DNA from 4 places in the Micromonospora sp. HM134 genome. Region 4 is predicted to be linked to each of the others. Evidence: riboswitches for the same ligand, from Rfam matches in the RefSeq annotation. Region 4 holds a riboswitch; each other region holds the start of a gene.
The links. Region 4 has a riboswitch for cyclic di-AMP ahead of FJK98_RS09755 (C39 family peptidase). Riboswitches for the same ligand answer to the same signal wherever they lie in the genome.

Region 1 (7,850 bases), 2.1 Mb from region 4:
CGTGCCGGCCCACGCCGCGCCGTCGCCCGAGGAGATCGAGGCGGCCCTCGACAAGCAGTGGGAGCAGATCGAACCGACCATCGAGAGCCACCACAAAGTCCAGGAGCAGCTGAAGGTCAACCGCAAGAAGGCCGCCGACCTCCAGAAGAAGATCGAGCCGCTGGCCCTGCAGAGCGAACTCGCCCTGGGCCGGGTAGGCGACCTCGCCTCCCGCTACTACAAGTCCGGCCCCTCGCAGGAGCTGAGCGCGCTGCTCACCACCACCAAGCCGGGCACTCTCGCCGCGCAGCTGACCATCCTGGACCGGCTCGCCGCCGAGCAGCGCCGGGAGGTCGAGGCCGTGCTCGTGGTGCGCCGCAAGTACGACGCCGAGAAGCAGAAGCTCGACACGCTGATCGCCGCCGAGGTGAAGCAGGAGAAGGAACTCGCGGCCAAGAAGAAGCAGATCAACGCCGAGATCAAGCGGTTGCAGGCGGCGATGCCGAAGACCACGGTGAAGGTGAACGGCTGCCCCACGATCAACGGTGTGGTCAGCTCCGCCGCCCGGACCGCGATCGCGACCGCCTGCGCGCAGGTCGGTGACCCGTACGTCTGGGGTGCCACCGGGCCGAACTCGTTCGACTGCTCCGGGCTCACCCAGTTCGCGTACAAGGCGGCCGGCATCTCGCTGACCCACTTCACCGGTGCGCAGTGGAACGAGGGCAAGGCCATCCCGCGCTCCGAGGCCCGCCCCGGCGACCTGGTGTTCTTCTTCAGCGACCTGCACCACGTCGGGCTCTACCTGGGCAACGACATGATGGTGCACGCGCCCCGGACCGGTAAGCCGGTCCAGGTGACCAGCATCAACTACATGCCGGTGGCCGGCTTCCGCCGACCCTGACCAGCGCATACGCCAACCCCCGGCCCGATGGGCCGGGGGTTGCGTGTTTTCCGGTCACGTAGTGTGCCGGCCCGGCGGGTTGCGGATCGATAACGACCGTCTCTACTCTGGTCAATCGTCGGTCGGCACCAGGTCCGCCCCACCCGGGGTGGCGTCGACCGGCACCGCCGAGTCGCCTCCGGGCGAGCCGGGGACCCAGGTACGCCGGGGTGAATCCGCGACCACCGCGGTAGGGCGCTCCCTTCCCGCCCGAACCCGTCAGCTAACCCGGTAGGCGGTCGAGGAAGAAGGAGCCCGGAGCCCGGTGGCACACCATGCCCCGCGGCCACCGTCGCACCGGACGACCCAGGTCGCCCGGAACACGACGGTGCCGCGCCCACGCTGGTCCCGCTTCACCACCACCCTCGCCACCCTGGCCGCTGCCGCTGTCGTGTTGACCGGTGGCCCCACGGCGGCGCACGCCGACCCCTCGGTCGCCGAGATCGAACGGCAGATCGACCAGGACTGGAACAAGCTCGAACCACTCATCGAACAGCACAACGCCACCCGCACCGACCTCGCCGCCAAGCGCCGGCAGGCCGACGCGCTCGGTAAGCGCATCGCCCCCCTGCAACGCCGCGTCGACCAGGCGATGAACCAGGTCAGCGGCCTCGCCGTGCAGGCGTACAAGGGCGAGAACGTGTCCACCGTCAACGCCCTGCTGGGCAGCCGCAGCCCGAGCCAGGTGGTCGAGCAGCTGGGGCTGCTGGACCGGTTCGCCAGCCGCCAGCAGCGCGAGGTGCGGGAGGTCGCCCAACTACGCGACGAACTCGCCGCGACCAAGGCGCCGCTGGACGAGATGGTCGCCCAGCTCACCCGTACCGAAGCGCAGCTCGCGGCCCGCAAGAAGCAGATCAACACCGAGATCGACAGGTTGCAGAAACTGCGGCTGAAGGTCTACGGCAACGGCGGCGGTGGCAAGCTGCGCCCGGCCCCGTGCCCCGCCGGCTACCCCGGTGGTCCGGCCGGTACGGCGGTCAAGTTCGCCTGCGCCCAGATCGGCAAGCTGTACGTGTGGGGCGCGGCCGGCCCGGACAACTACGACTGTTCCGGGCTGACCATGGCGGCCTGGGCGAAGGCCGGGGTGTCGTTGCCGCACAACGCCCGGCAGCAGCGCCAGGTCACCGACCGGGTTAGCCGGGCCGACCTGCGCCCCGGCGACCTGGTCTTCTACTACTCCGACCTGCACCACGTCGGGATGTACGTCGGGGACGGCTGGGTCGTGCACGCGTCCCAGGCCGGCAAGCCGATCACGATGAAGCGGGTCGACGACGGACCGGTCAACAGCTACGGCCGGCCCGGCTGAGCCACCGCGTCCGGGCCCCGGCCAGGGGCCCGGACGCGGCACGCCACGTCAGCGGATGGGCCAGGTACGCCAGTTCTGCCAGGAGCGGCTGGGGGTCGGCCCCCGCTGGCCCTGGTAGCGCGACCCGTACACGGCGGAGCCGTACGGGTGCTCGGCCGGCGAGGAGAGCCGGAAGATGCAGAGCTGACCGATCTTCATGCCCGGCCAGAGGGTGATCGGCAGGTTGGCCACGTTCGACAGCTCCAGCGTGACGTGGCCGGAGAAGCCCGGGTCGATGAAACCGGCGGTCGAGTGGGTGAGCAGTCCCAGCCGGCCCAGGCTCGACTTGCCCTCCAACCGGCCGGCGAGTTGGTCGCCGAGCGAGATGACCTCAAGCGTGGAGGCGAGCACGAACTCGCCCGGGTGCAGCACGAACGGCTCGCCCGCCGGCACCTCGACCATCGACGTCAGGTCGTCCTGCTGCACCGCCGGGTCGATGTGGGTGTAGAGGTGGTTGTTGAACACCCGGAACAGCTTGTCGAGGCGCACGTCGATGCTGGACGGCTGCACCAGACTCGGCTCGAACGGCTCCAGCGCCAGCGCGCCCGCCTTGATCTCGGAGACGAGGTCCCGGTCGGAGAGCAGCATCGGGACACCATATCCAGCGCCCCGGCCGGACCCGCCCACCGGGCCGCCCCACCGGCCGGCGTCGTCGCCGCCTCCGAGGCGTACGTCGGGCCGTTCGACCTGCGTGTCGGACTGTCTTTCGAACGCCTGTTCGATAGAATGACGGCATGGCATCCTGGTCCGCATTCGCCGCCGACGAGCCCCGACTCGCCGACGGGATCCGCCTTCTTCTCCAGCAGTACGGGTCGGGTTTCGGCTACCTGGCCACCGTCCGCGCCGACGGCGGGCCCCGGGTGCACCCGGTCTGCCCGCTGGTCACCGACGGCGGGCTGTTCTGCTTCGTGGTCGACTCGCCCAAGCGGCGTGACCTCGAACGCGACGGCCGCTACGCGCTCCACTCGTTCCCGCCCGAGGAGAGCGACGACGAGGCGTACGTCGCCGGTCGTGCCGAGCCGGTGACCGACCCGGCCCGGGTGGCGCTGGTGGCCGAGATCGGCCGGGCCGCGCCCCAGGTCGACTGGCGGCTCTTCGAGTTCAGCGTCGACGTCGCCATGCTCACCCGCCGCGACCAGGGCGGCCCGTTCAGCGGCGACGCCGGGCGGCCTTCCGTACAGGTCTGGCTCGATCCGGTGCCCGGCCGGCACGGTGTCGCCGGCCTGCCCGACCAGCGACCGTCCCGGCGCGGTCGGCACGGGTTCGACACCCGCCGCACCGCCGCCTGACCCCCCCCGGAAACGACGGTGCCGGCCCCGTCCCGGAGGGACGGAGCCGGCACCTGACGCTGTGCCGTGCAGCCGGTCAGGCCGACGCGCGGTACGCGGTCCAGGCGTTCACCATGCGGCTCGCCTGCCCAGGGGTGAACTGGTACATGCACGAGTCGTAGGTGTAGTCCATGAAGTTGGTGATCGGGTCCTTGCCGGCCGCAGTGCAGGTGTCCCGGCCGGTCGGGCACTCGAAGGCCGGCTCACGCTCGGCCGGGGTGTCCGAGACGCCGTCGCCCGAGCCCGAGCAGCCACCCTGGAAGGTGTGGTAGAGGTTCAGCCAGTGGCCGACCTCGTGGGTGCCGGTGTCGCCCAGGTTGTAGTTGGTGGCGGTGCCGTTCGGCAGCGACTCGCCGAGCACCACGACGCCGTCCATCACGTCCAGGGTGCGCTTGGGGAAGGTCGCCCAGCCGAGCAGGTCGTCGCTCAGCTCGCCCAGGTAGATGTTGAGGGTGTTCTTGCCGCCGGTGCGCAGCGAGGTCTTCATCGACCGCTCGGCCGGGGAGCCCTGCACGATCGGGTACCACGATGCGTTGGTGACCCGGTTGATCTTCTGAAGCTGGAAGGCGAACCCGGTGGCGGCCCCACCGGTCGCACCGCTGTACGCCTGGTTCAGCACGCTGATCTGCGAGTTGATCATCGAGTCGGGGATGTTGCCCCCGGCCCGGGTGCTGTCCCGCTGGATGACGTGCACGACGACCGGGATGGTGATCGGGGCCAGCGCCACCGTCACACCCTCGGTCGAGCCGGTGCGGTAGCTGGACTTCGACCGCAGGGCGCTGTTACGCAGGGCGGCGGCGAACTCCGCCTCCCGCTCCTGGACCTGCTTGGCGGTCAGCTCGTTCGGGTCGTGCCGCTTGTGGGCGGCCTTGCTGCCGCCACGGACGCGGGCGTCGGAGTGAACGTCCGCGTGGGCGTCGGCCGGCTCCGCGCAGGAAGTGTTGCCGGGGGCTGCGGAGTACGCGGAAGCCGCAGGTACGACGCCCACCGCAGCGGTGCTCAACAGCAGCGCGAAGGTCGTCGACGCGACACCGGCGGCACGCCGGGTCAGCAGGTTGGGACGCAGTCCCATGGGCCCACCTCTTTCTGGCGGCGCGGCAGGGGGTATGTCGCGCCGAGGTCGTGAACGTGGGGGTGACGTTACAACTGATCGACACGTTTGAGAACGTCCCTAAGCTGCTTCTGTGAAACATCTGACCGTTTCATTTGCGCCCTTCGTGTCCGGATGGTCACGACTGGTTGTCGACGGCGCGCGGGGGTGCCCGGGTGCGCGGGCGTGGTCACCTCAGGTACAGTGGTCCCGCTTGCGGGTGTAGTTCAATGGCAGAACATCAGCTTCCCAAGCTGACAGTGCGGGTTCGATTCCCGTCACCCGCTCCACGTGCGTAAGCCCTGGTCAGGACACGCGTCCCGCCAGGGCTTACGTGTCTCTAGGTCATGTTGCCCGGCTTGCGCCGGGCCGCCCTGGTCGCCTCGTCGATCGCGCCGGCGATGCCACGGTCGGCCTCCCTGACGCGAGGGTGTCACCGGTGCCCGCCCGACCGCACCCACTGCCGAGCAGCACCGGATTCACGGGAGCCCTGCGGCCTGAGGAGCTGCCGGTCGTCGCATGGCTGAGCGAGCGGGCATACACCTGGCGCGTCCTTTAGACCTGATGACGTAAACGACTCACACCGGTGGCGGCACCGGCATCGACGTCAGCACCGCCGCCGCCCAACACCTGCCGCGTGCCGTCCGTCGCGGAGACGGGAACGCCGCCCAGGATGGACACGCCGTGTCCGGGGTCGCAGGACCCCGTTGCCTGCCGCCCGTTGCCTGCCGCCCGACGCCCGTCGCCCGACGCCCCTCACCCCTCACCCCTCGCCCGTCGTCCGACGCCTGCCGTCCGCCGTCCGTCGCCTGCCGTCCGATGCCCCTCGCCCGTCGCCTGCCGTCCGTTGCCTGTCCTCCTTGGCCTGCTGGCCTGATTCGTTGACGACATCAGCTCGAAAGGACGCGCTAGGACTACCTGACCCCGGGCCGACCTGGGCGACAGTCCGGGGCGGAAACCTCGACACTTCCCCGTCGGGGATCATGTGGGTGCCATCGCCCCTGCTCCGAGGAGGTCGCCGTGCCGGCGAAGCTGACCCGGGACGAGGCCGTCGTCCTCGTCGAGCGGATCATGCGGCTCGACTATGCCGACGACGGCGAGCTGAACGACTGGCTGGACAGCCTCGAACGCGACCCCGTCTGTCCGGACGTCTCCGATCTGATCTTCACGACCATCCCGGAGCTGACGGCCACCGAGGTCGTCGACCGCGCGCTGGCCTACCGGCCGATCGCGATGCGGGCCACCCCGTGGCCGGAGACCGAGGAGCAGGCCCGGCCTGACTGACCCAGGTGCGCACGTGCGCGGCCGGCGCGGGAACGGCGGGGCCGGGGCGGCACGTACGCTGGCGATCATGCGGATTGGCATCGTGATCCTTCCCGACCAGCGCTGGCCGGAGGCGCGTCGGCGCTGGCAGCAGGTGGACGAGTGGGGCTTCGATCACGCCTGGACGTACGACCACCTGGGGTGGCGGGACCTGGTCGACGGTCCCTGGTTCGACTCGATGTCGACGCTGACCGCCGCCGCCATGGTCACCGACCGGGTCCGGCTGGGCACCCTGGTCGCCTCACCCAACTTCCGGCATCCGGCGGCGTTCGCCCGGCAGGTCACCACCCTCGACGACGTCTGCGGCGGGCGGCTGCTGCTGGGCCTCGGCGCGGGCGGCATCGGCTTCGACTCGGCGGTGCTGGGCGGGGAGACGCTGCCGCCCCGGCCGAGGGTGGACCGGTTCGGCGAGTTCACCGAGCTGCTGGACCTGATCCTGCGGGAGGACGGCACCACCTGGCGGGGCGACTGGTTCAGCGCGGTGGACGCCCGGAACAACCCCGGCTGCGTGCAGCAGCCCCGGGTGCCGTTCGTGATGGCAGCCAACGGGCCCCGGTCGATGCGGCTGGTCGCCCGGTTCGGTCAGGGCTGGGTCACCACCGGCACCGGTGAGGAGGAGCTGACGGCCTGGTGGGACGGGGTGGCGACGCTCTGCGCCCGGATGGACCGTACCCTCGACGAGGCCGGCCGCGACCCGGCGAGCCTGCCCCGCTACCTCTCCCTGGACTCGGCGCCGGTCTTCTCGCTGCGCAGCGCCGACTTCTTCGCCGAGCAGGTGGCGCGGGCGGCGGCGCTCGGCTTCACCGACGTGATCACCCACTGGCCCCGGGCCAGCAGTTGGTACGCGGGCGACGAGGCGGTCCTGGCCGACGTCGCCACCCGGCTGCTGCCGGAGCTGCGCACGGCCTGACGGGTGCCACCCCGGGGGCTGGTTCAGGTGCCGAGATCGCCGGCGGGCGTCCCGCCGTCGCCGGCCGAGACCAGCCGGAACCGGATGCAGACGATCGCGGTGTCGTCGGTGACCGGGGTGCCGACCCGCGCCCAGTAGCCGGCGTGCCCCGCCCGCCAGTCCTCGATGGACCGGTCCCCCTCCCCCTCGGAGCGGGCGAAGTCCCAGGAGACCCCGGCGAAGGGGACCACCTCGATCCCGGTCACCTCGACCACCCCGACGAGGGCGTCCCGGTCGTCGACCAGGGCCAGCCGTTCGCCGACGTGCTCCAACTCCTCGGTTTCGTCGGCGTACTCGGTGAGCAGGCCGGCGGTGGCCGTCTTCACCCCGGCCAGCACCAGCGTGTTGAGCGTGGTGCGCAACTCGCCGGGGGTGCCGAGGGCGAGCGTGCGGAGTCCGCCGATCCGTGGCCACATGCGGCCGAGGCTACCGCCGCGCCGATTTCCGTCGCCCGGTTTCGATGCCCCCCACGGTCGGCTCCGCCGTCGCTACGGTGGGTCCGACGACGAAGAGGAACCATGGACCGACGCGCGGTGCTCGTCCCCGGACGGGGCTACGACACCCACTACCCGCTGTTCGCCTACCCGGGTGAGGGCCTGCGCCGGGCGGGCTTCGACGTCCACGAGATCGGCTGGCAGCCGCCGGAGGGGATCGGGATGGACGGCGCGCCCCCGTCGGTGGCGATGGACTGGGTCGCCGGGCAGGTCTGCACGGCGGTCGAGGAGTTCGTGCGGCTCACCTGGCCGGGCTGACACCGGGCCGCAGGTCAGGGCAGGTCGGCGGGGGTGAGCAGCCCGCGTACGCCCAGTTCGGCGGCGACCGGGTCGGGCAGGTCGACGACCACGGCGGCGACGCCGACCCAGTGCGCGCCCCGGGCCTCGCAGAGGTCCCGGACG
Region 2 (7,850 bases), 3.6 Mb from region 4:
GCGTGCCGGCGGGGAGCCAGGGCAGCTCTTCGCACCCGTCGACGTCCCCCCACGGGGCCGTCGCACCCTGACCCTGGCATCCCGAGAGGAACCGCAGATGCGGAGAAGTCTCGTCGGCGCGGTCACCACCGTGCTGGCCGCCGCGACGGCCGTCGTGGCCGTACAGTTCACCGTCGCACCGTCCACACCGGCCGCCGCGGCGGCGGCCGAGCCGTACAGCTGGAAGAACGTCCGGATCGACGGCGGCGGCTTCGTCCCCGGCATCATCTTCAACCAGACCGAGAAGAACCTGATCTACGCGCGTACCGACATCGGCGGCGCGTACCGGTGGGAGCAGGCCAGCCAGTCCTGGACGCCGCTGCTCGACTGGGTCGGCGCGGACAAGTGGGGCTACAACGGCGTGGTCAGCCTGGCCACCGACCCGGTGCAGACCAACCGGGTGTACGCGGCCGTCGGCATGTACACCAACGACTGGGACCCGAACAACGGCGCGATCCTGCGCTCGTCGGACAAGGGCGCCACCTGGCAGGCCACCGCGCTGCCGTTCAAGAACGGCGGCAACATGCCCGGCCGGGGCATGGGGGAGCGGCTCGCCGTCGACCCCAACAAGAACAGCATCCTGTACTACGGTGCCGAGGGCGGCAACGGCCTGTGGCGCAGCACCGACTACGGGGTCACCTGGGCCAAGGTGGCGAACTTCCCGAACGTCGGCAACTACCGGGCCGACCCCAACGACACCACCGGCTACCAGAGCCAGAACCAGGGTCTGACCTGGGTCACCTTCGACAAGAGCACCGGTACGGCGGGCAACGCCACGCAGACCATCTACGTCGGCGTGGCGGACAAGGCGAACCCGGTGTACCGCTCCACGAACGGTGGCACGAGCTGGGAGCGGATCGCCGGCCAGCCCACCGGCTACCTGGCCCACAAGGGCGTGGTCGACCCGGTCGGCGGCTTCCTCTACATCGCCACCAGCGACACCGGCGGCCCGTACGACGGGGGCAAGGGTGACGTGTGGAAGTTCAACCGGGCCACCGGCGCGTGGACGCAGATCAGCCCGATCCCGTCGTCCAGCAGCGACGCCTACTTCGGCTACTCGGGGCTGACCATCGACCGGCAGAAGCCGAACACCCTCATGGTCGCCACCCAGATCTCCTGGTGGCCGGACGCGATCTTCTTCCGCAGCACCGACGGCGGCGCGACCTGGACCCGGATCTGGGAGTTCGGCAGCTACCCGGAGCGCACCAAGAAGTTCACGATGGACATCAGCTCGGTGCCGTGGCTGACCTTCGGGGCCAACCCGGCCCCGCCGGAGGAGTCCCCGAAGCTGGGCTGGATGAACGAGTCGGTGGAGATCGACCCGTTCGACTCCAACCGCTTCATGTACGGCACCGGCGCGACCATCTACGGCAGCACCGACCTCACCAAGTGGGACACCGGCGGCAAGCTCACCATCAAGCCGATGGTCAAGGGCCTGGAGGAGACCGCCGTGCTGGACCTGATCAGCCCGCCCACCGGGGCGCCGCTGGTCAGCGGGCTCGGTGACATCGGCGGGTTCCGGCACACCGACCTGAACGCGGTGCCGCCGATGCTGTTCACGCAGCCGGTCTTCACCAGCACCACCAGCCTCGACTACGCCGAGGCGAACCCGGCGACGATGGTCCGGGCCGGCAACTTCACCGACGCCGACCGCCCCAACGACAGCCACGTCGCGTTCTCCACCGACGGCGGGGCGAACTGGTTCCAGGGCAGCGAGCCGGGCGGGGTCAACAACGGCGGCACGGTCGCCGCCGCCGCCGACGGCAGCCAGTTCGTCTGGGCCCCGGGTGACGCCGGGCAGCAGGTGATCCGCTCGGTCGGGTTCGGCAACTCGTGGACCGCCGCCACCGGCATCCCGGCCAACGCGGTGGTCGAGTCCGACCGGGTCAACAAGAACAAGTTCTACGGTTTCAGCGGCGGCAAGTTCTACGTCAGCACCAACGGCGGGGCCAGCTTCACCGCGTCCGCCGCCACCGGCCTGCCGACCACCGGCACGGTCAAGTACAAGGCGGTGCCCGGCAAGGAGGGCGACATCTGGCTGGCCGGCGAGGGCGGGCTGTGGCGCTCCACCGACTCCGGGGCCAGCTTCACCAAGCTGGCCGGGGTGTCCTCGGCGGTGAACGTCGGCTTCGGCAAGGCGGCCCCCGGGCAGACGTACCCGGCGGTGTTCACCTTCGGCACCGTCGACGGCAAGAGCGGTGTCTACCGCTCCGACAACACCGGCGCGGCCTGGGTGCGGATCAACGACGACCAGCACCAGTACGGCAACGCGGGCGAGGCGCTGACCGGTGACCCCCGGGTCTACGGCCGGGTCTACCTGGGCACCAACGGCCGGGGCATCCTGGTCGCCGACCGGCTCGGCGGCACCCCCACCCCGACGCCGACCACCCCCAACCCGACCACGCCGCCGCCGACGACCCCGCCACCCACCACGCCGCCACCCACCACGCCTCCGCCTACGACGCCTCCGCCCACCACGCCTCCGCCTACGACGCCTCCGCCCACCACGCCGCCGCCGACGACTCCGCCGCCGACGACTCCGCCGCCCACCGGCGGGTGCGCGGCGACGTACAAGGTGACCGGGTCGTGGCCGGGTGGCTTCCAGGGTGAGGTGACGGTCCGCAACGCCGGCACCAGCGCGATCGCCGGCTGGACGGTGAACTGGACGTTCGGCAACGGCCAGACGGTCAACTCGCTCTGGGGCGGCACCTTCACCCAGACCGGGGCGAACGTCTCGGTCCGGGACGCCGGGTGGAACGGTGCGCTCGGCGCCGGCGCGAGCACCAGCATCGGCTTCACCGCCAACGTGACCGGCACCAACGCCGTCCCGACGGTGACCTGCACCAGCCGCTGACAACTATCCGACACCCGCCGGCTCCCCCGATCGGGGGAGCCGGCGGCACGTCCGGCCTGTGGGTGATCGACTCAGTGGGGGCGAAGTTGCGGCATCAACCACGGATCCTTACCGCAACATCGCCCCAACGGAGTGGATCAAGAGACGGCGAAGGCCCCGGTCGACGCTGAGGAGCGCGACCGGGGCCTGTGCGTGCCGTGGGACGGTCAGTCGTCCAGCCCGACGGGGGAGTTCGGCCGGTCCACGTCGACGAACTCGATGTCGTCGACGGCCCGGTCACCCCCGCTGCCGGCGGCCCGCGCGGCGGTGCCGGCGGCCCAGCCGATCGCCGCGCCGACCAGCGCCGCGCCGATCAGCAGGGTCCAGGGCAGGGCCGGACGCCGGCCGGCGAGCGCGTCGAAGGCGAGCGTCGCCCGACGGCGGGCCTCGTCGGCGGTCGAGCCGACCAGGTCGCCGGCGTCGGATAGCCCCGAGTCCCGGACCGACCGGGCGGCGTCCCGGACGCTGTCACCGGCGGAGTCCACCGCCGAGAGCAGGTGGTGCCAGGCCTGGTCGGCGATCCGCTCGGGCTTGCTGCGGCGCTCCAGAAGGTTGCTGCCGATCATCGTGTTACCTCCTCGAATGCCGAAGTCTGCGGCCACTTCGGACGTCGTCTCTGTGCCGCGGGACGGTCCTCGCGCCGACCGGTCGCCCGGCCGGTATCCGAGCAGTGCCCCGCCCGGCCGGGTCGCAAACCCGGTGCGCCGGGGAGACCGCCACCGCTCAGCGGACCACGACCACGGACGTGGCGCGGGCGAAATCGTCCCCGTCGTCGTCATCGTCGTCGTCCCCGCCGCCGAAGCCGCAGGCCAGTACGAGAGCGAGTAGCGCGCCGACCCCGGCCAGGCCGAGCAGTCTCTTGAGCATCGATCCGTCTCCTCGATCGTGGTGACCCATCTCTCGCCCACGGTAGGCACCTGTCACAACCTGCACCGGGGGAGTCGGCGGGCCGCGCCGGGGCTCGCCCGGCCCACCGCATCCGGGTACCGATGGACCGGGGCCGCTACTCTGGGACGGTTGGAACGGTCGAGCTGAGCCGTTCGTCGGAGAGAACAGGACCAGCAACGGTGTGGAGAGGGACGGTCCGGTCCGTCCGGATCCGCGAATTGCTCATCCCGAGGGGTGGCGACCGAGGCCATCGGAGGAATACTCTCGGTCGCGGCCCGCGTACTGATGAGGCGCCCGGGGACGGGCGAGTGGAGGTGCTCGCGTGAGCCTGTCGATCGTGAAGTCGGTCCTGCCGGCCGGTGTCATCGAGATCGCCCCCCGTGGTGAGATCGACGTCGACACCGCCTACGAGGTACGTGAGGCGATCGCCGAGGTGCTGGCCAAGGGCCGGCCCGCGCGGATCGAGCTGAACATGCGACTCGTCACCTTCATCGACTCCGTCGGGATCAGCGCCATGGTCGCCGGCTTCCAGACCGCCGAGGTCAGCGGCGTCAAACTCATCGTCACCGAACCGAGCCGGTTCGTGCACCGGCAGCTCTGGGTGACCGGCCTGCTCGGTCTCTTCGGTGCCCCGGAGCCGTACTTCGCCGGTGCCGCCACCCCGGAGGTGCTGCCCGGCGCCTGACCGGGTCACCGTCGGCTTCCGTGCCGTCCGGCCAGGGACGTTGCCAGTCCGTCCCCGGTGCGGCACGATCGTGCGACCGACGACGGTCAGGAGGCCCGGTGGTCCGGCGGGAGAGCTTCAGCTACACGGTGCAGGCGCGCTGCTCACCGGCGGACGCGATGGCGCTGCTGAGCGACCTGTCCCGGCAGGAGGAGCTGCATCCGCTGATCGTCCGGGTGCGCCGGCTGCCCGCCCGGCCGGGTGCCCTGGCCAGCTACGCGATCACCGACCGGCTGGAGCTGGGGCCGCTGCGGTTCCCCGTCACCTACCAGGCCGACGTCCTGCTGGCCGGCGACGACGAGATCGTGACGGTGGCCCGCCAGCAGCCCGGCACCACCGTACGCAACCACACCCGGCTGCGGATGGAGGGTGACCTGCTGCGGATCGACGTGGAGATCACCCTCGCCGCACCGGCGCCGCTGTTCGGCTACGCCTTCCGGCAGGCCCGCGCCGCCCACCTGGGGCTGGCCAGCCGCCTCGGCGCGGTCCTGGACGGCCGGGCCGGCGACCCGCCCGCCGCCGGTTGACCACCACCGGGACCCGCCTGACGCTCGCGTCGGTGGCCCGCCCGGGTCTGACGGGCCACCGGGCGGGCTCAGATCATCGACAGGTGCACGTGGTTGGTGTGGTCGCTGGACGGGTCCCCGTTGCCCCCGCTGTACGCCTTCCACCCGCTGCTCGGCAGCCAGATCCGCTTGAACCAGATCACGTAGAGCACGCCGAGCCGGTCGGCGTTGCGGATGAAGTACGCGGCGAGGTTGTTGCCGTACGTCCGGTCGCCGCCACTGGCCACCCCGCCGAAGCCGTTCTTCTGGGCGGCGAAGTCGCACGCCCGGCCCTTGGGGTGTTCCCCGGAACCGCTGGGCCGGTAGCAGGAGACGTACCTGGTGAATCCGGCCGCCTTGGCCTGGTTCAGGGCATTGAGCGTACGCGGGGTGATGCAGCCGTTGGCCGGCGTCGGGTCGTTGACGCTGCACGACTCGGACGGCCAGGAGCCGTCGGAGTTGCGGGGTGCCCCCTTGGCGTTGCTGGTGGAGGTGCCGTCCGAGCTGCCGGAGTCGCGGGAGGTGGGGGCCGGCTTGTCGGCGGCGGCCACCGCCAACGCCCGTTCGGCCTGCTCCTTGCGCTTGCCCATGGTGGCGACCTGCTTGCGCTGTTCGGTGATCTCCCGGCTGACCGCGGCCCGGGTCCGGGTGGCCTGGTCCCGGGTCTCGATCATCGTGCGCAGTTCCTGGTCCTCCCGGGTGGCGACCGTCTCCAGCGCTGCCGCGCGGTCCAGGAAGCCGCTCGGGGTGTTGCTGTTGAGCAGGGCGGACATCGGTCCGAGCCGGCCGGTGCGGTAGGCCGCGCCGGCGATCTCGCCGACCTTGGCGGTCTGCGTGACCAACTGCGACTCGATGGTCTTGAGCTGCCCGTCGAGTTCCTGCTGGCGCTTGGTGGAACGCTCCAGGGCGGCCTTGGCCTCCAGCCAGCCCTTGCTGGCCGCGTCGAGCTGGTCGCGCAGCGCCGGGGTGCCGCCCTCGTCGTCGCCGGGGGCGGCGAGCCGGGTGGTGGGCGCGGCGACGGCCGGGGTGAACGGTGCGGCCGACACGCCCAGGGCCAGCGCCGTGACGACCGCGGCCAGCAGCCGCGTGGTGGTGCGTACGTGCATGCGGATGTCCTTCCGTCAGCCGCCGACCGGGTTAGCTGACGGGTTCGGGACGGAAGATCCCTACCGCTGACGCGGATGCACCCCAGGAACGTGGTTCCCCGGTTCGCCCGGGCGGGCGATTAGGCGGCGGCCTCCGCCTGGCGGAGGCCGGGGCCGAGCCTACCGGTACGCGTGTGACACCTGCCTACCTCGTGACTGAGGGTACGAGAGTGAATACCCTTAAAAGGTGCAAACGGCGCAAATTCCCATGATCTCTGTGCGGGAGTACCCGCAGTGGCTGACCGTCCGGGCCGGGGTGGGGGTCACCAGTGGGCGGGGCCGCAGGCACCGGGGGTCGCCCCGGGCTCGACCTGGAGGGTGGCGTGCTCGATGTGGAAGTCCTCCCGCAGGGCGCCCCGGGCAGCCGCCAGCACCGTGCCGACCTCGGCGTCACCGGCCAGGGTGAGGTGGGCCGAGGCGACGTCCATGCCCGAGGTGAGCGTCCAGACGTGCAGGTCGTGCACCTCGGCGACACCGGGCACGGCGGTCAGCCGGTCGTGCACGGCGGTCACCGGCAGGTGCTCCGGGGCGGCCTGCACCAGGATGCGTACCGCCGCCCGGCCGAGCCGCCAGGTGCGGGGCAGGATGAACACGCCGATCGCCACGGCGACCAGCGGGTCGGCCCACCACCAGCCGGTGCCGGCGATCAGCAGCGCCGCCACGATCACGCCGATCGAGCCGAGCAGGTCGCCCAGCACCTCCAGGTACGCCCCGCGCAGGTTGATGCTCTCCTGGGCGCCCTCCCGCAGCAGGCCGAACGCGACGATGTTGGCGAGCAGGCCGAGCACCGCCACCACCAGCATCGGGCCGGCCAGCACCTCGGGTGGCTCGCCGAACCGGCGGACCGCCTCGATCAGCACGTAGACCGCGACCCCGCTGAGCAGGACGGCGTTGGCCAGGGCGGCGAGCACCTCCAGCCGGTAGAGGCCGAAGGTGCGCTGCGGGTCCCGTGCGGCCCGCCGGGTGGCGGTGATCGCGGCCAGGGCCATCCCGATGCCGAGCACGTCGGTGAACATGTGCCCGGCGTCGGAGAGCAGGGCCAGTGAACCGGTGCCGAAGGCGGCGACCGCCTCGACCACCATGAGTACGGTGAGCAGCCCGAACGCCGCCCAGAGCCGACCCCGGTGCCGGTGCGCGGCGTTGCTCACCGTCGCGCTGTGGTCATGACCTGCGCCCACGTCCACACCTTCCGTCGCCGCTGCGGACCGGATCCAATCTATGCTCACATCGCTATGTATGCAAGTGACGGTCGGACGTTCGGCCAGGTAGGCCGGGTGCCGGTCGGTCAGCCGGTCGGTTCGACGGTGGTGAGGCGCTGGGTCGCCCGGGACAACGCCACGTAGAGCGTCCGTACCCCGGAGCCCGGATCGGCCCGGATCTCGCCGGGGCAGACCAGCACCACCCCGTCGTACTCCATGCCCTTGGCCTGGAGGCTGGTCACCACCTGGAGCCGGGCCCCGCCCCGGCCGCCCAACCAGCCGGCGACCTCGTCCCGGCGGGGCACCGGCGTGATCACGCCGACCGTCCCCGCCACCTCGGCCAGCAACGCGTCCACCGCGTCGGCCGTCGCGCGGGCCAGCTCCGCCGCCGGCACGTGCAACGCCACCGGGTCCACC
Region 3 (7,850 bases), 1.6 Mb from region 4:
GTCCTATCTGCGCAGTACCGACACCGTGGCGAGGCGGAGCCCGAGCGGGCGGGGTGGCGGCGCGCGCGGCTCCCGGGGCCGCGACGGCGGACGGGACACCCCGGCCGGCCTGGTACGCACCGCGAAGAGCAGCACCAGCACCGTCACGGTGAGCGCGCCGAGCACCGCCAGGCAGACGCCCCACGCCGTCGACGGACTGTCGGACGACCCGCCGGGCAGCGCCGCCGCGCACCCGTGGACGCATCCCCCGACGACCGGCACCGGCTCACGCGGCAACGACCGGTCGGCCGGGGCGTCGTGCCCGGCGGTGGACCGGTGCGGGCCGCCCGTCGCGGTGTCGTGGCCGGCGGGGTGACCGCCGCCCAGGTGTGCGTCGTGGCCGAGGGTGTGCATCGCGGAGAGCCCCAGCAACGTGCCGACGAGCAGGAGCAGCCGCAACCACCGCCCGGTCGTCGTCGCCGTACCCGCCCGCCGCACGGCTCCACGCTAGCCGTCCCGGCCGCCCGGCGGGCCGGTACGGGTCACCGGGCGTCGAGGCGTACCCGGCGCAGCAGTTGGGCGTTGAGCGCCACCACGATCGTGGACGCGGACATCAGGATCGCGCCGACCGCCGGGCCGAGCGTGATCCCCGCCCCGGCCAGCACCCCGGCGGCCAGCGGCAACGCCACCACGTTGTAACCGGCCGCCCAGGCCAGGTTCTGGAGCATCTTCCGGTACGCCGCCCGGGACAGCCGCAGCACACCGGCCACCCCGCGCGGGTCGGACGAGGCGAGCACCACCCCGGCCGACTCGACCGCCACGTCGGTGCCCGCGCCGATGGCGATCCCGACGTCGGCCCTGGCCAGGGCCGGGGCGTCGTTCACCCCGTCACCGACCACCGCCACCCGCAGCCCGCGCCGCTGCAACCCGGCCACCTGCCGGTCCTTGTCGGCCGGGAGCACCTCGGCGAACACCTCGTCCACCCCGGGTCGGAAGCCCAGGTCGGCGGCGACCGCCTCGGCCACCGGCCGGGCGTCCCCGGTGATCATCGCGATCGTCCGGACGCCCTCGGCCCGCAGCGCGTCGACCGCCTCCCGTGCCTCCGGTCGCACCTGGTCGGCGAGGGCGAGCAGGCCGACCACGGTGTCGGGCAGGCGCACCAGGTACAGCACCACCGCCGCCCGGCCGGTCCACTCCCGCTGCGCCGCCGCCAGTTCGCCGGGCAGCTCCCGGCCCAGGTCGCGCAGTAGCGCCGGACCGCCGACGGCGTAGCCCGTGCCGTCGATCCCGGCGCGGACGCCCCGGCCGGGCAGCGCGCGGAACCCGGTGGCCGTACGCGGTCCGCCCCGGTCGGCGGCGGCGGTCACGATCGCGCGGGCCAGCGGGTGTTCGCTGGCGGCCTCCACGCCGGCCGCGAGCCGCAGCACGTCGTCCCCGTCGGTGCCGTCGGCGGCGGCCACCCCGACCAGCACGTGCTCGCCCCGGGTGAGGGTGCCGGTCTTGTCGAAGAGCACGGCGTCGACGGTCCGCATCCGCTCCAGCGCCAACCGGTCGCGTACCAGCACCCCGGAGCGGGCCGCGAGGGCGGTGGAGAGCGCGACCACCAGCGGGATCGCCAGGCCCAGGGCGTGCGGGCAGGCGATCACCAGCACGGTGACGGCCCGCACCACCGCCTGGTCCGGCTCGCCGAGCGCGGTCCAGACCAGCGCGGTCACCACGGCGGTGCCGGTGGCGACGTAGAACAGCCAGCCGGCGAAGCGGTCGGCGAGCGCCTGCGCCCGCCCGCCGGACCGCTGCGCCTGGGCGACCAGGCGGCGGATGCCGGCCAGTGTGGTCGCCTCACCGACCGCCTCGATGCGCACCCGGACGGGTTGGTCGGTGGCGACGGTGCCGGCCACCACCCGGTCGCCGGTCGACCGGGGCACCGGCCGGGACTCGCCGGTGACCATCGACTCGTTTAGTTCGGCGACGCCGGCCACGATCCGTCCGTCGGCGGGCACCCGACCGCCGGGGCGGACCAGCACCACGTCGCCCTCGCGCAGCCCGGTCACCGGCACCCGTTCGACGACGTCGTCCGCGCCGACCCGTTCGGCGTCGTCGGGGAGCAGCGCGGCCAGCGCGTCGAGCGCCCCCCGGGCCTGGCCGATCGCCTTCGTCTCCTGCCAGTGACCGAGCAGCATGATCGTCACCAGCGCCGCCAGCTCCCACCAGAAGTCCAGGTCGAAGACACCGAGGAAGGTCAGGACCGAGGCGGCGTACGCGACGCTGATCGCCATCGCGACCAGCAGCATCATGCCCGGCGTGCGGGCGCGGGCCTCCCGGACGGCCCCGGTCAGGAACGGCCGGCCGCCCCACCAGAAGACCACCGAGCCGAGCACCGGCCCGACCAGGGACCGGCCGGGGAACTCCAGCGGGTGGCCGGCCCAGGCCAGCACCATCCGGTCGGTCGCCACCACCGGCAGGGTCAGCGCCAGGCAGACCAGGAACCGATGCCGGAACGTCGCCGGGTCGTGGTCGGCGTGACCGGGTGGCCCCGGGTGGCCGGGGTGCGGGCTGGCCGCCGGGGCCGGCCGGTGCTGGTCCATGACCTCCACCCTCCCCCCTCGACCTACCGTGGGCAGGGCGAACCGGGCGGGAGGGCCGGGGTGGTGGCTACCATCGTCCGACGATGACCCGCCGTCCGTGGATGAACCGGTTGGCCGGCTGACACGTATCCCGTCCCGGATCGTTGGGAGAACTCGCACACATGGGCGCCGACCACACCCGTCCCGCTCCGTCCACCCCGCCGCGGGTGCGGCGGCTCCTCGTCATGACGGTGGTGCCGCTCATCGTGGTCACGGTGATCGCCACGCTGGTGCTCTGGCCCGGCGAGACCCCGAAGATCGACCAGGGCGACCAGGTGCCCCGCCACCACGGCACGGTGACCCGGGTGGTGACCGAGCCGTGCCCGCCCGCCCCGCAGACCCCCGACGGCCCCTCCGGGGTGGCCGACGGGCCGTGCGGGACGGTGACGGTCGCCGTCGAGCAGGGGCCGGACGCGGGCCGTGAGGTGCAGACGCCGGTGCCGTCCGGGCCGGGGGCGCCGACGGTGGCGGTCGGCGACGAGGTGGTGCTCGTCGCGTTGGCCGACCCGAGCGATCCGTCGGTGAGCAGCTACCACATCGCCGAGCACCAGCGGGGCATGCCGCTGCTCTGGCTGGTCGCCCTGTTCGCGGCGGCGATCGTGGCGTTCGGCCGGTTGCGCGGGCTGGCCGCCCTGGCCGGCCTCGGGGCCAGCTTCGCCATCCTGCTGACCTTCGTGGTGCCGGGCATCTCCGCCGGGGGCGCGCCGCTGCCGATCGCGGTCACCGGCGCCGCGCTGATCATGTTCGTGGTGCTGTACCTGACCCACGGGATCACCGCGCAGACCTCGGTGGCGGTGCTGGGCACGCTGGGCAGCCTGGTGCTGACCGGCGTCCTGGGCACGCTGGCCACCGCCGCCACCCACCTGACCGGGTACGGCAGCGAGGAGGCCACCACGCTGTCGATGTACCAACGCGACGTGGACCTGCACGGCCTGCTGCTGGCCGGGATCATCATCGGGTCGCTCGGGGTCCTGGACGACGTCACGGTCACCCAGTCGGCCACCGTCACCGAACTGGCGCACGCCAACCCGGGGCTGTCCCGGTTGCAGCTCTACCGGGCGGCCACCCGGGTCGGCCGGGCGCACATCGCGTCCACGGTCAACACGATCGTGCTGGCGTACGCGGGCGCGTCGCTGCCGCTGCTGCTCCTGCTCACCGCCGACAGCCGCCCGGTGGGCCAGATCCTCACCAGCGAGTTCCTGGCCCAGGAGATCGTCCGCAGCGCGGTGGCGACCCTCGGGCTGGTGGCGGCGGTGCCGCTGACCACGGGGTTGGCCGCGCTGGTGGTGACCGCCGGGCGGGGGCCGGCCGACGCCGGTACGGTCGGACCGCCGCCCACCCCACGTCCCGCCCCCGACCGTGCCGAGGCGCTGGAGGCGTTGAGCGCGCCCCGGCACGGTGAACCGTCCACCCCGGCCCCCGCACGGTGGCCAGACCCGGAAAGGAGCACGGACGCCGCATGGTGACACTGCGCTGCGTGACCGGAGGCGAGGTCGCGGCTGTCGGCCGCGTCACTGATTACCCCTCGCTATCGGGAAAATACGCATTTGGTCGGGTTGCGGGCGTAGATCCCCGGTACGACTCTCGGGTAACCTCGCTGCCGGTCACCGCCGAAGGCGCCCACCGGCGCCAGCGGTGCCACCGCCCAATCGCCGTACGGCGAGCCGGGGAACCGAGCACCCGGGGTGAATCCGCGCCAGCGGTAGGGGCCACTTCCGTCCCGAACCCGTCAGCTAACCCGGTCGGCGGTCGACGGAAGGGAAAACTGTGACGGCACCCCTACGCCGCTGGCTGACGCCGGCAGTGGCCGTACTCGCCGCCCTGGCGATCGTCGCCGGACCGGCCGCCGCCCCCGCGACGGCCGCGCCCAACGCGCCCACCCCCTCGGGGCACGAGGAGGACGACGAGCCGAAGCTCCTCACCGACGTCATCGAGGCCACCAACCGGGAGTACTCGGCGGCGAAGAACCGGCTGGAGAAGTCCAAGAAGCGTCAGCTCCAGCTCGCCATCGAGGTGGAGAAGGCGGAGCAGGAACTGGCCGCGCTGGCCCCCCAGGTCACCGAGATCGCCGCCCAGTCGTACCGGACGGGTCGGGTCGGCGCGGTCGCCGCGCTGCTGGAGAGCGACGCGCCGGACGCCTTCGTCCGCCGGGCCGCCGCCCTGGACGAGCTGAACATGGTCAACGCCGGCAAGCTGGCCGAGGTCAACGAGGCCAAGAGCCGGGCCGAGAACGCCAAGCTCGCCCTCGACGCCGAGGTACGCGAGCAGCAGAAGCAGACCAACCTGATGGCCAAGAAGAAGACCGAGGCCGACAAGGCGCTGGCCCTCGTCGGCGGCCGGGGCTTCACCGGTGGCCTGGTCGACGCGACGTCCCCGGTGGCCCGCATCGCCCCCGGCCAGACCGCCAACGGCGAGTGGCGCGGCGAGTCGTGCAGCGAGAACGACCCGACCACGTCCGGCTGCGTCACGCCGCGCACGCTGCACATGTACAAGGAGGTCAAGCGGGCCGGCTTCAACCGGTTCGTCGGCTGCTACCGCCCCGGTGGGCCGTGGGAGCACCCCAAGGGCAAGGCGTGCGACTGGTCGTTGCAGAAGAGCGGGTTCAGCCCGTGGCACAACAACGACACCCGGATGTACGGCAACAACCTCGCCGCGTTCCTGATCCGCAACTCGGACCGGCTGGGCATCTACTACGTGATCTGGAACCGGCAGATCTGGTTCCCGGCCAACGGCTGGAGTTCGTACTCGGGGCCGTCCAACCACACCGACCACGTGCACGTGTCTCTGCTGTAGCGGGGTGATCAGCCTCATCGGGGCCGATGATGCGGTGTCCGGCGTCCCGGATCCGCATCATCGACCCCAGTGGGGTCAGCGAGCGACGACGAAGGCCGCCCGGCTGGACCGGGCGGCCTTCGTCGTGCGTGGGGCGGCTCAGCCGGGGACGGCCGCCGGCTCGCCCGCCGGGGCGGGGTCGACACCCGTCGGCGCGGCGGGCCCGGGCACCGCGACGGCGGACGCCTGGGCGGTGGGTTCCTCGGCCGGGGCCACCTGGTGGACCTCACCGGCGGCGAGCCGGTAGGACATGCCGACCACCGCGCACCGGCCGGCCGCCACCTCGGCGGCGATCACCGGGGAGTTGCCGAGCAGCACCTCGACGGTCTGCGCGATGTGGATGTCGACGATCCCGTCGATGTCGTGCACCCCCTGCTGGGCCGCGCGACGCAGGCTCGGCCCGACGGCGGCGACGACCGAGTAGAGGTGCCCCGGGGGCTGGGTGCCGGTACGGGCCGTGTCCCGGGCCGCCTGCACGGCACCGCAGGAGTCGTGCCCGAGGACCACCACCAGCGGGGTGCCGAGCACCGTCACCGCGTACTCGACGCTGCCGAGCACCTCGGGCCCGGCGGTGTGCCCGGCGGTCCGGACCACGAAGAGGTCACCGAGACCCCGGTCAAAGATGATCTCGGCGGCGAGCCGGGAGTCGGAGCAGCCGACGATGACGGCGAAGGGATGCTGGCCGTCGGCGACGGCGGTGCGGTGCCCGGCGTCCTGGTTGGGATGGCGGGGTGCCCCGGCGACGAAACGCCGGTTGCCGGCCTGCAACTCGGCCAGCGCCTGGGTCGGAGTGATCGGGGCCATTGCCTCACCTCGGTCCGGAATCGCACCTGGTCACGCCGGCCGGCGGCGACGACGGCCGTGTCCCCACGGTCACACGCAGCTAAAGGTACGTCAAGATTTCGTGATACACGTTTCAGGCATCGGTCGGCGCGGTGTCGACGGCGTGTCGAACCCGGGCGCGCACCGGCTCGGCGGGCGACCCACCGGGCCCGATCCCACCGACCGGGCGCGACCGTCGGGGCGGCCGACGACGGGTCTCCCAGGAACGGGCCATACGATGACCATCATGGCGACAGGCGGCACCGGGAGCACCCGGAACTGGACGTTCCTCACCAACCACGGTCACGTGCTGCTCGCCATCGCCCGCAACCCCACCGCCCGGCTCCGGGACGTCGCCGACGAGGTCGGGGTGACCGAACGGGCCGCCCAGGCGATCGTCGCCGACCTGGAAGCCGGCGGCTACCTGCGGCGGACCCGGGTCGGCCGGCGCAACGAGTACACGCTCAACCCGAGCGGTCACTTCCGGCACCCCGCCGAGGCCGACCGCCAGGTCGGCGACCTGCTCGCCCTCTTCACCCCCGACCCGGCCGAGCCCGACGCCTGAGCCGCCGGCCCGGCAGGTACGCCGACGGCCCGCCCCGGTGGGGACGGGCCGTCGCGGGGTGGGTGTTCAGCAGAAGCTGCCGGCTCCGCCACCACCGTCCTGCCGGGTGGTCCGGAAGTCGCACAGGTCGTAGCCGTTGGCGGTGAGCGCCGCCTTCGCCGCCGCCGTCTGCGCCCCGGTCAGCGCCGGCTCCCGGGAGAGGACGAAACCGCTGCTGCGGTCCGGGTCGCCGACGACCGCCCACCGGTAGTCGGGGTCGAGCCCGATCACCACGTAGTTCGGCCCGCCCAGGTAGATCCACCTACCGCCGAGCTTGAGGAAGGACACGGTCAACGCCGAGTCGGCCGGCGGGTTCTCGCTACGGGCCCGCCCGGTGACCGCGCTGGTGGTGCCGATGATGGTGCGGCAGGTGTTGCGGACCCCGATGGTGCCGTCGGGCTGGACGTCGTACCGCGCCGCGACGTTCTTGTAGCACTGGATCTCGAAGATCGCCGGGATGGCGGCGACCTGGTACCAGTCGCCCGCGTAACGCTCGACGTCGACGTCGGCCACCGGGGTGAGCGGTCCGGTGTCGACGGCGGTCGGCGCGGCCTGCGCCGGTACGGCGGTGGCCAGCACCGCCGCGATGGCGACCGCGACGGCCGCAACGACCTGACGGCGTACTCCCATGGTGTCTCCTCCGGTCTGTCGGTCCGGCGCGGCGGGGGCGTCGCGCCGTCGGCGGAATTGCCCGGACCCACCGGCCGGAAACTGTCGGCATTCTCATCACCGTCGATGCATCCAGGCGCAGGTCAGCGGCCGTATCCCTGGTGGGAGCGGTCCGTCCACACGGCACACCGTGGCCCGACTCACTCGTCCGGTCGGGCCACCGCCGCTGCGCGGACGGCCGGTCGGGGATAGGTTGGACGGGTGATCCGCGCAGCCTCCACCCCGCCCGTCTGGGTGTCGAGGCTGCGCGACCTGACCCGGCTGGCGGTCACCGCGCTGGTGCTCGCCGTCGGCCTCGGCGGGTTCCTCGCCGTCACCGG
Region 4 (7,850 bases):
GGGCGGTGCGCCCGGAGCCGCTCCAGCACCGCCGCGACGGTGCCCGGCGGCAACCAGTCGTCGCTGTCGACGAACCAGACGTACTCGCCGGTCGCCACGTCCAGGCCGGCGTTGCGGGCCGGACCCAACCCGACGTTGCGGGTCAGGTGCACCGTGCGCACCCCCGGATGCTCGGCCGCGTACGCGCGCAGCAGCTCCCCGCACCGGTCCGGCGAGGCGTCGTCGACGGCGACGATCTCGACCGCGCCCGCCGCGTCGGCCGGCACGTCCGTGCGCACCGAGTCGAGGCACTGGTGCAGGTACGCCTCCACCCCGTGGACCGGGACGACGACGCTGAGCAGCGGGGTGGGCGCGGGCTGGATGACCACCCCGCCACCCTGGTGCACGGGTATGGACGGCCACGGAACGTGACGTATCCGGTGGAGATGGAGCTGCTGAACAGCGGCCGAGCGGCAGGTTAACGGTTCAGCATCCGCCGTACCGGTGCGGGGACCGCGCGCCGCACCCGGGCCCGCAGCCGCTGGTCACGCAGCTCCCGTACGTCGTCGCCGAGCGCCGCGTTGCGGTCGCGCAGCCACTGGATGCGGGCCAGCAGTTCCTCGGGCGAACTGGCCGAGGCGGGCCGGACCGCCGGCGGGAACACCGTCTCGCGGACCTGCGCGTCGAAGCGGGCCGCGCTGTCGCCGTCGTCGAACGCGTTGCCCAGGTCGTGCCGGGCGAGGAAGGCGCGCATCACCTCGTAGCGGGCCCGGTGCCCGGTGTTCAGGCCGGTGTAGTCGGCCTCGGCGTAGAGTTGCGCGGCGTCCACGTCGGCCGGCACGTCCGGCATCAGCCGGTGCGGGATGTCGAAGTAGCGGGCCAGCTCCAGGGTGCGCGAGTCGTGCGCGAACAGGTAGCCGGGGGTGCCGGCGACCAGCGCGGTGATGGTGCCGTGGATGCGGGTGCCGAACGCGAAGTCGAAACCGGAGAGGTAGTCCATCCAGGTCCACGGGTCGAGGAACATCCGCACCTTGTCCTGCGTGAACAGCGGGTGCGAGGTGTGGACCGGGATGGCGCTGGTCTTGCCCCGGTCCTGCGGCGCGTCACCGTAGAGCAGGGTGCCCAGCGTCTTGAGGTCCTGCGGGAGGTAGCGCAGGTTGGGGTAGCGGGCCTGGTGCGAGGCGATGATCTTCGCCATCGACTTGACGTACGGGGAGACGGTCAGCGCCACCCGGGCGTCGGTGGTCAGGGCCGGCGCGGACTTCTCCACCCGGAACTGGTCGCCGTGCAGGAACATCGACGGGCAGCCGATCACGTCGACGGCGGAGAAGCCGAGCGTGTTCAGGTACTGCGCGGTGATCTCCCCGCGTACGCCGATGCTCGGTCCCCGCTCCAGCGCCGCCCGGACGAACCGGCTGACCACGTCGTCGATCGGACGCAGGTACTCCCGGTCGCCGTGGATGTCGGTCTGCACGCCGACCCCGAACACCACCACCGGGATGCGCAGCCGCTCGACCAGCTTCGTCATCAGCTCGATGCGGTGGGCGTAGCTGCGCCGGAACGCGTTGGCCAGCGGGATGACGTACACGTCGTACTGCTCGTTGATCCGGTCGGCGTCGCGCAGGTCGACCTTGAACTCGGTCGACGTGATCCGCGCGGTGGAGGTGCGCAGCAGCTTGTGCGCGGCGTGACTGAAGACCAGGTTGCCGTTGTTCTCCCCGATCCAGTTCCCCTCGTACGCCTCCTCCGGTCCGCGTACGTCGAACGGGTCCTTCTTCGCCCGCATCAGGATCCGCTGGTGCACCACTTCGCTCCGTTCCTCGTTCGCCGGGCGCCTCCGCGGGGCCGCCGACCTGGCCCACGGATACGACGACACCGACAGGTCTCGCGATGTTAGGGCAGTGGAGGGATTTCGTACACCTTCCGCACATCCGCACCACCCCGGCCCGTCGCCGGGAACGGGGCGTGCCGGTAGGGTGCCCCGGGTGACCAGCGTGCCCACCACCGCGTCCCCGGCGCTGAACCGCCTGCCGTCGCTGACCGGGCTGCGCTGGATCGCCGCCATGCTGGTCTTCGGCTACCACGTCGGCACCATGCGGATCGTCACCCAGCCCGACGCCAAGGCGGTGGTCGACTGGCTGTTCACCCTGGGCCTGTCCGGGGTGCAGTTCTTCTTCATCCTCAGCGGCTTCGTGCTGGTCTGGTCGGCCCGCGACGGCGACCGGCGGCGGGACTTCTGGCGTCGCCGGCTCGCCAAGATCTATCCCAACCACGTGCTGACCTGGGCGGCGGCGCTGCTGGTGATGTGGTGGTTCGCCGACCCGGTGGTGCCCCGCGCCGCGCTGGAGAACCTCTTCCTCGTCCAGGCGTGGGACCCCACTCCCGGTTACTTCTACAGCATCAACAACGTGAGCTGGTCGCTCTCCTGCGAGCTGTTCTTCTACCTCTGCCTGCCGCTGGCGCTGCCGGCGATCCGGCGGGCCCATTCCGGCCTGCTCTGGGCCGTGGTGGTGGCGGTGCCGCTGGTCATCCTGGCGCTCTGGCCCGGCCAGCAACTGCTGCCCGAGGGCAGCAACTGGTGGTTCACCCAGGTCTTCCCTCTGGTCCGCTCCACCGAGTTCTGGCTGGGTGTCGCCGCCGCCGAACTGCTGCGCCGTGGTCACTGGCGGGGCCCCGGGCTGTCCCTGGCCAGCGTGCTGTTCGTGGTCGTCTGGGTGGTGGCGCACTGGATCCCGGCCGAGCTGTGGGCGGCGCTGCTGTCGGTGGCGTACATCCTGGTCATTCCGGCGGCGGCCCGCGCGGACGTGCAGGGTCGCCGGTCGCCGTGGCGGCACCGCACGCTGATCTGGCTCGGTGAGGTGTCGTTCGCCTTCTACCTGGTGCACGTGCTGGTGATGATGACGGTGCTGCGGCTCACCGGGCACTGGGGTGTGGGGTTGCCGGGCTGGTTGGGGCCGCTGGCCGTGCTCGGTTTCCTGGTGGTGAACCTGGCGCTGGCCGCCGCGCTGCACCGCTTCGTGGAGACCCCGATGATGCGCCGCCTCGCCCCCCGCCGCCGCACCACCCCGGCCACCCCCGCTGCTCCTGCTGCCGCCGCCGGTGCTCCGGGTGCCGGTGCTCCGGGTGCCGGCGGGCCGGCCGTCGTGCCGGGGCCGAGGGGGGCCGACGGCGGGCCGCGCGACGACCGCCCCGTCGAGTACGCGGGACCGCGCGACCCGCACTGACCCGGCCGGCCCGGCTCTGTTCCCTGCGCGTCCGGCCCTGTTCCCTGCGCGTCCGGCTCTGTTCCCTGCGCGTCCGGCTCTGTTCCCTGCGCGTCCGGCTCTGCGCCTTGCGCGTCCCGCCCTGCTCGCTGCCGCCCTGCCCCTCCCTGCCGGGCTCGGCGGCGGTGCCGGGTGTGGCGCGGGCGGTGGCGGTGTTCCCTCCATAGTGGATGCCGGGCCGGGGTCCGTCACCCGCCCGGGTGTGACCGGTTGCCATACGCGACCGGCGCGGCGACACGCCCGGCGGTGCTGCGGGCCGGTCGGCCCGGCGGTAGCGTGGTCCCGTGTTCCCGGTCGCGCTCACCAGTCCCCTGTGGTGGGTCGCGCGCGGGATGTCCCGGCTGTTCGCCGGCCTCGCCGTCGCACTCGCGTTCGCCGCCGCCGGCCCGGCGCTGTCCGGCCCCCTGCTGTTCGACCCGGCCCCGACCGCACTGTCGACCGACGCGTCGCACTCCCTCCCCGCCGCCGTGGCCCTCGACACCCCGTTCGGCCTGGGCGACGGCATCCGCGCCGACGACCGGGGGACCGGGCGGGTCGACGTGGTGGCAACCGACCGGGTCGACGCCGGGATGTCCGTCGCGCCGGCCGGTGCGGCACGGGAGCTGCCGGCCGCCACCCTGGTGACACCGGGCGGTCGGGTGCCCGCCGCCGTCGGGCCCCGGGCGCCCCCGGCGGGCTGAACCCTGCGGGGCCACCCGCCCCACCACCACAGCCACGATCTCGTCCCCGTACCGGCCGGACGCTGCCCACAACGGTCCCGCCCCGGTACGGCCCCGACCCGCCACATTCCGCCCGCGAGGTGCCGACCCGTGAACACCGTGCTCTCCCAGTTCCTGACCGGGGTGCCGACCGCCACCGCGATCTGGTCCCTGCTGCTCGTCCTCGCGCTGACCGGCCTCGCCGTCCTGGTCGCCCGCCCCGAGCGGGACCAGGCGACCGACGTGACCGCCGTCGTGCCGCCGCCGGACGCCCCACCCCCGGTCGCCGACCTGCGCCGCTACGCCGAAGAGGTGGCCGTCGCCGCCGCCGGGGCCGCCCAGACCGCCCGCCGTCACCGGGCCGCCTGGCTGGCCGCCCAGGACACCCTCGACCGGGCCTGGCAGGAGTACGACGAGGCGGAGACGGCGGCCCGGCGGTTCACCGGCGCGGGGGCGCTGCCCAGCCCGCGTACCCCCCGGACGCCGGCCGAGTACGCGGGCCGGGAGCGGTGGCTGCACCAGGAGGCGGTGGCGGCGCACTGGCGGGGCGAGCTGTCGGTGGAACGGCTGCGGGACGTCTTCGCGCACCGCGACGGCTGGGACCCGCGCCGGCACCCCGTCGAGCACGAGGTGATGCTCGCCCGCGCAATCCGGGAGGACCGGCGTGCGGCGTACCGGGCGGCGGCCTGGCGGGAACGCGTCGCGTGGCGGGACGCCGAGCTGGCCGCCGAGGCCGCCCGGTCCCTGGCCGCCGAGGCGTACGCGGCGACGCAGCGGGTGCGGCCGGGCCGGGTGCCGCTGCCCCGTACCGCGACGTCGGCGGCGACCCGCCCGACCCCGGCCACCCGCTGGCACCCGGCCCGGGTCGGCTGACCACCCCGGGACCGCCGCTCCCGGGCCTCACGAGGCTCGGATCCCGCTGGGCCTGCCCCGGCCCGGGATGATCGACACAATGACGCGTAAGTGGCGGTGTCCGCCTCGCGTTGACCCCGCGACTTCGACCCCGTTGCGGGCGGTGGTCCTGCCCCGGGCCCAGGGCCGCGCGGGCCGGGGGTCGAATTGTTATTCAGCCCGGTGTGGGGGGCGTCACGGCACGGGGGAATCGGACAGTCGGTCACAGGCGGTCACATCGACCCCGATGATCATCGGAGGTTGTGGTCGGGTCGTCCGGTTGTCGCCCCGCCGGGGTCCGACGAAGCTTCGTCCCCGGGGCTGGCCCTCGCTGCCCGAGTGCCCCGGAAAGAAGTCAGCCCGACGATGTTTGCGCAGGTCACAGGGCTTGGCGGGAGGGAAGGGCGACCAGTAGTGTCGCTGCGGTCCGGTGCGGTTTCCGATCGCAGGAGGCGACGCCGCGCCGACCCGCTCAATCGTGCGAGTCACGAACCGGGGACCCATGTGCACCACCTGGGGTGAATCTCCGGGCCACGGCCCGGGGTAGGGCGATCTTCCCGCCCGAATCCGTCAGCTAACCCGGTCGGCGGCAGCGGAAGGAGTTCCATCCTCGTGCAGCATGACCCCACCCCCTCGGTAATCCCTCCACCTCGGTGCCGGGGTGCCGCCGGAGCGTCGCGCCTGACGCGCTGACCGGCCGTCCACCCCGCCGCCCGACCCCGTTCGGGCGACCGCCGATCCGTCCGGCTCCCGTCGGGCGGTCCCTGCCGAACGAGCGGCTGAACACCCGATCCGCGCGTGGCGTACCCGCCGCGTGCCGGTCCGGCGTGCCCGGCCGCCTCGCCCCGTGGAGGAACACCCCGTGAAACACCACATGAAGCGACAGCTCCGCCGACTGGGCGCCCAGCGCCCGTACCGGATGGTCGTCGGCTCGGCGGCGGTCCTCGTCCTGGCCGCCGGCGGCACCGCCCTGGCCGCCGGGGTCGACGACGCCCCGACCGAACAGCAGCGCGCCACCGCCGTGACCGAGACCGCCCCCCGCCTCGACGACGTCGCCAGCCGCGCCCAGGCCCGGGTGGCCACCCCCGCGCCGGCCAGCCCGTCGGCCACTCCCTCGACCAGCCCGTCGGCGAGCCCCACCCCGTCGCCGCGCGTCACCCGGGCCAAGGCCCGGGCCACCGCCGACCCGGACCTGACCCGCAAGGCGGCCCCGAAGCCGCCGTCGTCGAAGGTCCTGCGCTACGACTACCAGGCCCAGATCACCTACTACTACTGCGGCCCGGCGGCGGTGCGCAACGCGCTCAGCGCGGCCGGCATCGAGCGCGGCCAGGACGACCTCGCCGCCGCGTTGGGCACCACCGAGATGGGCACCAACTCGGCCGAGGACACCACCCGGGTGCTCAACGCCGTGGTCAAGGGCGACCCGTACCGGACCCGGATGTTCGCCGGTACCCCGAGCGACGCGCAGGTCGAGCGGCTGCGGGCCGACGTGGTCGCGGCGGTCACCGACCAGCGGGCCGTGGTCGCGAACGTGGCCGGGGACGCCACCGACCTCGACGGCGGCTGGCACTCCTTCCCCGGCGGCCACTACGTCGCCGCCGTGGGCTACCGGGACAACGGCCGTACCGTGCGGATCGCCGACTCGGCCGACCCGTCCCTGCCGGCCTACTGGGTCAGTGTGACCACCCTGGCGAACTGGATCGCCACCCGGGGCTACTCCGCCTGACCGACCCACCCCACCCGCCCCGGCCGCCCCGATCACGGGTGGCCGGGGCGGCGCGCGTCATGGGGCCCGATACAGCGGAGTCGGATACCGCAACATCGGCCCCACCGCATCGACCGCCGCCGGGTCAGGCCCGGGGGGAGAAGACCGTCGCGCCCCGGGGCGTCGGCGGGGTCCAGGCCGGCTCCAGCTCCCGGCGGGCGGCGTCGAGGAAACCGTCGGCGTACGCGTCGGCGGGGAAGTCGCCCAGGTAGCGGCGGCGGGTGTCCCACCGGGCCGCCGCCAGCGGATCGGTGTCCAGCAGACCGGTCAGCACCTCGTCGAGGTTGGCCATGTCCCGGCGCAGCACGTAACCGGAGCGGGCCAGCGGGAACCGGTCCAGGAACTCGTCGCCGTCGACGCCCAGGTCGGTCACCGCGTACGGCTTGCCCGAGTAGAGGTAGTCGGAGATGACCCCGGAGACGTCGGAGACCAGCGCGTCGGAGCGGTTGACGCACTCGGTCAGGCTCAGCTCCCGGCTGGCCGCCGCACCCCACAGGTGCTGCCGGCCGGTACGGGTCCGGTCGGCGGCGAGCAGCTCGGTGAGCCGGGCCAACTGCCGGGCCGAGGCCGGGTTCTGCCCGGTGTACGGGTGGGCCCGCAGGATCACCGTGGCACCCCGGTCGAGCAGCCGGCGCAGCAGCGGCTCGGCCACCGGCAGCGAGCAGTAGTTGGCGTCGGCGTGGTGGCCGGTCCAGGTGGGGGTGTAGAGCACGGTCGGGGCGGCCGACGGGCGGGCCTCCCGGCGTACCTCGATGGCCTCGACCTGCGGCCGGCCGACCACGACGAACTTCTCGGCGGGGATCTCCACGCCGGCCCGCGCGTACCGTTCGATCGCTGCCGGACCGGCCACGAAGATCTTGTCGAAGATGGCCGAGACCGGGTTGGCGCTGGGGGCCTTGTCGCTGTCGCCGTGGTGCAGCTGCACGTGGGTGAGCTGGGTGAACCGGATGCAGTGGCTGTTCTTCGCCCCGTGGTTGACGTAGAACGCCACCCGCAGGCTGGGCACCAGCGCCTCGTCCATCGCCTTCAGGGTGGGGCAGTAGACCACCGGGGCGCTCGTCGCGGCGGCGATCGTGGGCAGGAACTCCGGCTCCCGCAGCAGCACCAGGAACGGCCGGCCGAGCCGCTCCAGGTAGGGCAGCCACATGGTGACCTGGTACTCCGAGCCGGGCGGGGCGGAGAAGTAGAGCAGGAACTCCGGCTGGTGGGCGCGCAGCGCCCGGGTCACCGGGCCGCCCCCGCCCGACGGCCGGA

Region 1: it holds a riboswitch for cyclic di-AMP, as region 4 does, so the genes downstream of both, FJK98_RS00455 (NlpC/P60 family protein) here and FJK98_RS09755 (C39 family peptidase) in region 4, are expected to answer to the same signal.
Region 2: it holds a riboswitch for cyclic di-AMP, as region 4 does, so the genes downstream of both, FJK98_RS25045 (hypothetical protein) here and FJK98_RS09755 (C39 family peptidase) in region 4, are expected to answer to the same signal.
Region 3: it holds a riboswitch for cyclic di-AMP, as region 4 does, so the genes downstream of both, FJK98_RS03005 (hypothetical protein) here and FJK98_RS09755 (C39 family peptidase) in region 4, are expected to answer to the same signal.

Annotation. Positions count from the first base shown of each region.
Region 1 covers NZ_CP041061.1:90,446-98,295, forward strand. The annotation lists gene FJK98_RS00450 (NlpC/P60 family protein) at 1-880, shown strand, start outside; cyclic di-AMP (ydaO/yuaA leader) riboswitch at 1,036-1,172, shown strand; gene FJK98_RS00455 (NlpC/P60 family protein) at 1,185-2,225, shown strand; gene dcd (dCTP deaminase) at 2,274-2,852, opposite strand; gene FJK98_RS00465 (pyridoxamine 5'-phosphate oxidase family protein) at 2,999-3,553, shown strand; gene FJK98_RS00470 (zinc metalloprotease) at 3,630-4,664, opposite strand; tRNA gene FJK98_RS00475 (tRNA-Gly) at 4,899-4,972, shown strand; gene FJK98_RS00480 (e9imm peptide) at 5,703-5,966, shown strand; gene FJK98_RS00485 (LLM class flavin-dependent oxidoreductase) at 6,034-6,915, shown strand; gene FJK98_RS00490 (ASCH domain-containing protein) at 6,939-7,370, opposite strand; gene FJK98_RS33485 (hypothetical protein) at 7,473-7,706, shown strand; gene FJK98_RS00500 (phosphoribosyltransferase family protein) at 7,721-7,850, opposite strand, start outside.
Region 2 covers NZ_CP041061.1:5,802,241-5,810,090, reverse strand. The annotation lists gene FJK98_RS25065 (cellulose-binding domain-containing protein) at 98-2,893, shown strand; gene FJK98_RS25060 (hypothetical protein) at 3,100-3,498, opposite strand; gene FJK98_RS33365 (hypothetical protein) at 3,656-3,799, opposite strand; gene FJK98_RS25055 (STAS domain-containing protein) at 4,143-4,505, shown strand; gene FJK98_RS25050 (SRPBCC family protein) at 4,604-5,071, shown strand; gene FJK98_RS25045 (hypothetical protein) at 5,140-6,195, opposite strand; cyclic di-AMP (ydaO/yuaA leader) riboswitch at 6,200-6,331, opposite strand; gene FJK98_RS25040 (cation diffusion facilitator family transporter) at 6,498-7,412, opposite strand; gene FJK98_RS25035 (AAA family ATPase) at 7,520-7,850, opposite strand, start outside.
Region 3 covers NZ_CP041061.1:583,544-591,393, reverse strand. The annotation lists gene FJK98_RS03020 (hypothetical protein) at 4-477, opposite strand; gene FJK98_RS03015 (heavy metal translocating P-type ATPase) at 522-2,564, opposite strand; gene FJK98_RS03010 (YibE/F family protein) at 2,726-4,069, shown strand; cyclic di-AMP (ydaO/yuaA leader) riboswitch at 4,236-4,367, shown strand; gene FJK98_RS03005 (hypothetical protein) at 4,371-5,396, shown strand; gene FJK98_RS03000 (carbonic anhydrase) at 5,535-6,239, opposite strand; gene FJK98_RS02995 (helix-turn-helix transcriptional regulator) at 6,496-6,822, shown strand; gene FJK98_RS02990 (lipocalin family protein) at 6,889-7,491, opposite strand; gene FJK98_RS02985 (hypothetical protein) at 7,732-7,850, shown strand, end outside.
Region 4 covers NZ_CP041061.1:2,180,457-2,188,306, forward strand. The annotation lists gene FJK98_RS09730 (glycosyltransferase) at 1-368, opposite strand, end outside; gene FJK98_RS09735 (polysaccharide pyruvyl transferase family protein) at 458-1,783, opposite strand; gene FJK98_RS09740 (acyltransferase) at 1,965-3,203, shown strand; gene FJK98_RS09745 (hypothetical protein) at 3,527-3,922, shown strand; gene FJK98_RS09750 (hypothetical protein) at 4,052-4,813, shown strand; cyclic di-AMP (ydaO/yuaA leader) riboswitch at 5,291-5,435, shown strand; gene FJK98_RS09755 (C39 family peptidase) at 5,706-6,557, shown strand; gene FJK98_RS09760 (CDP-glycerol glycerophosphotransferase family protein) at 6,682-7,850, opposite strand, start outside.